DNA from 2 places in the Streptomyces sp. NPDC041135 genome. Region 1 is predicted to be linked to the other one. Evidence: riboswitches for the same ligand, from Rfam matches in the RefSeq annotation. Region 1 holds a riboswitch; the other holds the start of a gene.
The links. A riboswitch is a leader RNA that binds a small molecule or an ion and turns the genes downstream of it on or off. The one in region 1 is predicted to bind S-adenosylmethionine.

Region 1 (3,192 bases):
ATGGGGCGCCTCGAGACGGTCACCGGCCGGGCCGGTCGTACGCCGTGGCGCGCTCCCCTCCTCACCTCCCGCCGCCACATCGACCTGCTGCGGGTGTGCAGCTCCCTCAGCCGCCGCGGCTGAGCCGCGCCTTCGTGCACCCATCCCCGCGCATCCTGCCGCCGACGCTCCCGCCGCATCCGGTCCGCATCCGGTCCACACCCCTGACCGCCCACCGGTAGACCCTGACCACACACCCTGACCCAGGGAGACGCATGTCCGTCCGTCCGCTCGCCGCTGCTCCGTCCGCCCGCGGCACCGCTCCCGCCTTCCGGGGCCGCATCGGCCGGGACGCCCGCAGCGGCCATTACGCCGTGCCGCACCGCTACCGGCTCCATCTCTCCACGGCCTGTCCCGACGGCCTGCGCCTCGCCGTGACCCACAGCGTCCTCGACCTCGCCGAGAGCTGTCCGGTCGACCATCTGCCCGCCGTCCCGGACTGCCCCGGCGGCGGCCACTCCGCCCTGCGTCCGCTGTACGAGGCGAGCGCGCACCGCTACTCCGGGCCGGCCCTCGCGCCGGTGCTCAGCGACGACTGGTCCGGACGGATCGTCAGCACCCACACCCCCGACATCCTGCGCGACCTGGGCCGCTTCCGCGACGACGGCCCCACCTCGCTGCGTCCCCGCGGCGCCGGCACCGAGGCGACCGAGCTGGCCGACGTCGAGCGGCTGTGCGCGTACGGCATCGAAGAGGCCGCCCAGCGCGCCGGAGCGGCCGGAACCGGCCCGGCGGAGCGCGCCGCCGCGCTGGACACCCTGTTCCGCGCCCTGGACCTGCTGGAGCGGCGGCTGGCCCGCGAGGAGTACCTCGTCGGCGGCCGGCTCACCGCTGCCGACATCGAGGCCTGGGTGGCGCTGGTCCAGCTGGACACCGTGCACCGCAACCACCTGGACGCGGCCGCCGTGCACCGCATCGCCGGACACGCGGCCCTGTGGGCCTACGCCCGGCGCCTGGCCGCCCACCCGGCCTTCGGCGCCCACCTCGACCTGGACGGCATCGCCCGCCGCCACCACGGCCGCTGCACCGGCCTGGAGGCCGCCGGAGCCGCCGTCCAGATCCTGGACTGGGCGGCCTACACCGCGGACGCCCCGGACGTCGCTCGCAGGTGAGAGCGGTTCGCCCGCGTCCAATCCCTGGACGGCCGTTGACAGCACGACGGCCGACTGCCTTAACTTACGGCTCAGAACGGTCATGAGCGTCAGCGACAAGCCCTGGCTCGCTGACCGGCAACCCTCGCTCCGCGGTGGGGTGCCCCAGGTGACGACCGGACCGGATGACGTTTCACGGATGACGTTTCGGTAAGCGCGAAGGCCCTCCGGGGCCGGAACAGTGACAGGTGACGCCATGTACGCAGCTCCCAGGACGGCCCCGAGCCGGCCGCAGGGCTGCGTACGGTCGTTCGCGGGCCTGCTCGTCTCCGACCGAGCCGTCGATCTGCTCCGCGTGAACAGTGCGCTGTGTACGGCCTCGGGCCGTGCCCGCTGTCAGGGCTGACGCCACTTCCCAGCCCGCGTACCCGACGAACACCGCTGCCGCGGTGCGCCGTTGCCCGCCCCGCCCCCGTTTCCCGCGCGTTCCCGTGTGCCGCCCCGTGTCCCGGTGCCGTCCGGCAGCCCACGTGTGATCCGCCGTGGCCGGGGGTGTCCGACTCCCGCCGGAGCCCGCCATGAGTGAACCCCCAGGCGCCACCGTGTCCCTCACCGACACGCAGGCACCCTCCCCGCCCGCCGACCGGCCGACAGCCGGCCCGCCGGCGGCCGAGCAGCCCTCCGTCGGCCTGCCGCCGGCCGGGCAGCCGTCCGCCGGTGCGCCCGCGGCCGACAGGCCGTCAAAGGCGCTGACCGCACAGCGCGTTCAGCCGCTGCGCCGGCCCGGGCGGTGGATCGTCACCGCCGTCGTCCTGGTGCTGGTGGCCCAGATCCTGCACGGACTGGCCACCAACCCCTTTTACCAGTGGGACCGCTTCCGCTACTGGTTCCTGCGGCCCACCATCCTCGACGGCCTGCTCATCACCCTCGAAGTCGCCGCCCTCAGCGCCCTGCTGGGACTCCTCGGCGGCGTCCTGCTGGCCCTGGGCCGACTCTCCGGGAGCCCGGTGCTGCGCGCGGTGAGCTGGACGTACACCTGGCTGTTCCGCTCGGTGCCGCTGATCGTCGTGCTGATCTTCCTGTACAACTTCAGCGCCCTCTACCAGACGCTGAGCCTGGGCGTCCCCTTCGGCCCGGCGTTCGTCACCTTCGACGAGTCGAGGCTGGCCACCGACATGACGGTCGCCGTGGTCGGCCTCAGCCTCAACGAGGCGGCCTACGCGGCCGAGGTCGTCCGCGGCGGCATCCTCGCCGTCGACCAGGGCCAGCACGAGGCGGCGGCCGCGCTCGGCCTGCCCAGGGGCTACCAGTTCACCCGCATCGTCTTCCCGCAGGCCCTGCGGTCCATCACCCCCAACTACGTCAACCAGCTCATCGGCCTGATCAAGGGCACGTCCCTGGTCTTCTACGTGTCGCTGCTCGACCTGTTCGGCTCCGTGCAGACCATGGGCAGCACCTACCCCGGCGACATCGTGCCGCTGCTGCTGGTCGCCACCGTCTGGTACCTGCTGCTGACCAGCGCCGTGTCCGTCGTCCAGTTCTACGTCGAGCGGTACTTCGCCCGGGGCGCCACCCGCGCCCTGCCGCCGACGCCGCTTCAGAAGGCACGGGCCGGGCTGAGCGCCCTGCGCGCCCGGCTGCGCCAGGAGGCCGCCGTATGACCGCCACCGAGACCGAGACGCTCGCCCTCACCCCCGCCGCGCTGGAGGTCCACGACGTCCACAAGTGGTACGGCGCCCAGCGCGTCCTGGACGGCATCGACCTGACCGTGCGCCCCGGCGAGGTGACGGTGATCCTCGGTCCCTCCGGCTCGGGCAAGTCCACCCTGCTGCGGGTCATCAACCACCTGGAGAAGCCCGAGATCGGGTACGTCAGCGTCGGCGGGGAACTGATCGGCGTCCGGCGCAGCGGAGACCGGCTGAAGGAGCTGAGCGAGCGGGCCATCCTCGCGCAGCGCAGCCGGATCGGCTTCGTCTTCCAGAACTTCAACCTCTTCCCGCACCTGACCGTCCTCGACAACGTCGCCGCCGCCCCGGCCGCCACCGGCAGGCTGCCCAGGGCC
Region 2 (3,192 bases), on a different contig from region 1:
GGTAGCGCCACTTGGCGCCGTCCTCGACCAGTTCCCGCACGGCGTTCACGAACCGCTCGACGTGCTCGTCGGGGGTGCCCGCGCCGAAGCTGACCCGGATGGCGTTGAGGGACTTCTCGCCGGGCTCCGCCTCCGGGGCGCCGCACTCGCCCTGGCTCTGCGGGTCGCTGCCCAGCAGGGTGCGCACCAGCGGGTGGGCGCAGAACAGGCCGTCGCGCACGCCGATGCCGTACTCGGCGGAGAGCGCGGCGGCGAAGTGGGAGCTGTTCCAGCCCTCGACGACGAAGGAGATCACGCCGACGCGCGGGGCGTCGTCGCCGAACAGGGACAGCACCCGCACCCCCGGGACATCGGCCAGGCCCGCCCGGACGGTGTCGATCAGGTGCTGCTCGCGGGCGACGAGGGTGTCGAAGCCGGCCTCGGTGAGCGCCTTGCAGGCGGCGGCGATGGAGTAGGCGCCGATGACGTTCGGGGAGCCGGCCTCGTGGCGGGCGGCGTTCTCGTGCCACTCCACGTCCACGCCGCCGTCCGCGCGCCGGGTCACCTTGCGGCTGGCGCCGCCGCCGGCCAGGTACGGCTCGGCCTCGCGCAGCCAGTCGGCGCGGCCGGCCAGCACCCCGGAGCCGAACGGCGCGTACAGCTTGTGCCCGGAGAAGGCGACCCAGTCGACGTCCAGGTCGCGCAGGGACACCGGGTGGTGCGGGGCCAACTGGGCGGCGTCCAGGACGATCCGGGCGCCGTGCGCGTGGGCGGCGGCGGCCAGTTCCCTGACCGGCCACAGCTCGCCGGTGACGTTCGAGGCGCCGGTGACGCAGACCAGGGCCGGGCCGTACGGGTCGCGGTCGGCCAGCGCCCGCTCCAGGGTCTCCACGGCCTGGCGGGGGGTGCGGGGCGCGTCGAGGTAGCTGACGCGGGCGTCCTGCCAGGGCAGCAGGGAGGCGTGATGCTCGGTCTCGAAGACGAAGACCTGGCAGCCGGCCGGCAGGGCGCGGGCCAGCAGGTTCAGGGAGTCGGTGGTGGAGCGGGTGAAGACGACCTGGTCGGTCTCGCGGCAGTCGAGGAACTCCGCGACCGTCCGGCGGGCGTTCTCGAACAGGTCGGTGGAGAGCTGGGAGAGGTACCCGGCACCGCGGTGGACGCTGCCGTAGTAGGGGGCGTAGGCCGCCACGTCGTCCCAGACGCGCTGGAGGGCGGGCGCGCTGGCCGCGTAGTCGAGGGCCGCGTAGGTGACCTCGCCGCCGGTGACCAGCGGGACGGTGACGTCCCGGCCGAGGACGGGCAGCGGGGCGCAGACGGAGCGGTCGGTGGCAGCGGTGGAGACAGACATGGGTGAACTCCCGTGCAGGCAGGCGGAACCCACCACGCGAGCGGCGGCGCTCGAGCGCGATGAGGTGAAGGACGGCGGATGCCGGAGAACGCCACGACGGCGGGTATGGGGCCGCGGGGCGCGGGAAACGCGGAGGCGGGGCTCTGCGGCCCTATCGCATTCGCTTGCTCACGGAAGGCTCCCTCGAACGACCAGGACCCCTGGCCCCGCGCTCCTTCAGAAGCGCGCGAGGGGTCCGCGCTTGCCGCGGACCTTGCTGTCCGCGACCTGGTCTTCACCCGGGGCACCCCGCCACGGACGGAGGGTTGCCGGACAGTCGGCCGGGGCCGAATGACTGTCGCTCATGACCTGCCGGAAAACGTACGCGACGTGATCGCCGCGCCGCAACCCGTGTCCGGATGCCGGAACGGGAAAACGACCCCCGCGCCGCGGGCGGAGACCACGGTGGCGGGGGCCGGCCGGCCCCCGCCACCGCCCGGCTCAGGCGTTGCTGACGGCCACCCAGCGCTCGAGCGTGCGCTTGGCGGCGCCGGAGTCGATGGACAGCGCCGCCCGCTCCATACCGGCGCGCAGCTGCGCCGCGAGGGGCTCCCCGGTCGGGTCGAGGGCCACCAGGGCCGCCGCCGAGTTCAGCAGGACGGCGTCCCGCACCGGGCCCGTCTCGCCGTCCAGCAGCCGGCGGGCGACCTGCGCGTTGTACGACGCGTCCGCGCCCCGCAGGGCCTCCACCGGGACCGGTTCGATGCCGACGTCACGCGGGTCGAAGGTCTCCTCGCTGACCTTGCCGTCCCGCACCACCCACACCCGGGAGGTGGTGGTGACGGTCAGCTCGTCCAGCCCGTCGTCGCCCCGGAACACCAGCGAGGAGTTGCCCCGCTCGGCGAAGACGCCGGCCACGATCGGCGCCATGCGCGCGTCGGCGACACCGACCGCCTGGGCCCGCACCCGGGCCGGGTTGGTCAGCGGCCCGATCACGTTGAAGGTCGTACGGATGCCGAGCTGGCCGCGGGCGGAGGCGACGTGGCGCAGCGCCGGGTGGAACTTCACCGCGAAGCAGAAGGTGATCCCGGCCTCCGCGGCGACCTGGGGGACCCGCTCCACCGGCAGGTTGAGGTTGACGCCCAGCTTCTCCAGGACGTCCGAGGAGCCCGACGCCGAGGACGCGGCCCGGTTGCCGTGCTTGACGACCTTCGCGCCGGCGCCGGCCACGACGATGGAGGACATGGTGGAGATGTTCACCGTCTTGGCGCCGTCGCCGCCGGTGCCGACGATGTCGACGGTCCGGCCGGGCACCTCGATGACGTTGGCGTGCTCGTACATCGCGCGGACGATGCCGGTGATCTCCTCCACCGTCTCGCCCTTGGCGCGCAGCGCCACCAGGAAACCGGCGATCTGCGCGTCGGTCGCCTCACCGCGCAGGATGCGGTCCATCGCCCAGGCGGTCGCGTCGGCGCTCTGGTCCCGGCCGTCCAGCAGGGCGTTCAGCACGCCGGGCCAGGAACGGCCCGCCGCGGTGTCGCCTCCAGCGGGGGTCACAGCGCTCATAAGCCGCTCCTGGGTCAGGTGTCCCGCACCGCGGGACGGGGAGTCTCGGAGAGTCCACCCTATCCAGCCCCGGGGACCGCGAAGGGCCCCGTCCGAACACCGGACGGGGCCCTTCGACCGTGGCGTGGCGACGTGGGATCAGTGGTGGCCGTGGCCGCTCGTGATCTCCTTGTACTCCTCGGCGGTCGGCTTGGCGATCTGGTTGTCCTCGCCGTAGTAGGCGCCGCTGAGCTTGGCGCGCAGGCGCTCGGTGGTCTTCACCTTGCGCTCGACGCCGTTGTCGTCGACCGCCGGACCGATGGCGGCCGGCTGGTACTGGT

Region 2: linked by a shared signal. The riboswitch ahead of ACZ6CZ_RS03400 (aminotransferase class V-fold PLP-dependent enzyme) and the one ahead of ACZ6CZ_RS22010 (amino acid ABC transporter permease) in region 1 are both predicted to bind S-adenosylmethionine.

What each region holds. Positions count from the first base shown of each region.
Region 1 covers NZ_JBVIYZ010000009.1:132,513-135,704, reverse strand. The annotation lists gene ACZ6CZ_RS22020 (putative leader peptide) at 1-123, shown strand; gene ACZ6CZ_RS22015 (glutathione S-transferase C-terminal domain-containing protein) at 255-1,151, shown strand; SAM riboswitch class IV at 1,230-1,353, shown strand; gene ACZ6CZ_RS22010 (amino acid ABC transporter permease) at 1,709-2,791, shown strand; gene ACZ6CZ_RS22005 (amino acid ABC transporter ATP-binding protein) at 2,788-3,192, shown strand, end outside.
Region 2 covers NZ_JBVIYZ010000001.1:758,362-761,553, reverse strand. The annotation lists gene ACZ6CZ_RS03400 (aminotransferase class V-fold PLP-dependent enzyme) at 1-1,327, opposite strand, end outside; SAM riboswitch class IV at 1,560-1,676, opposite strand; gene trpD (anthranilate phosphoribosyltransferase) at 1,808-2,872, opposite strand; gene qcrB (cytochrome bc1 complex cytochrome b subunit) at 3,011-3,192, opposite strand, start outside.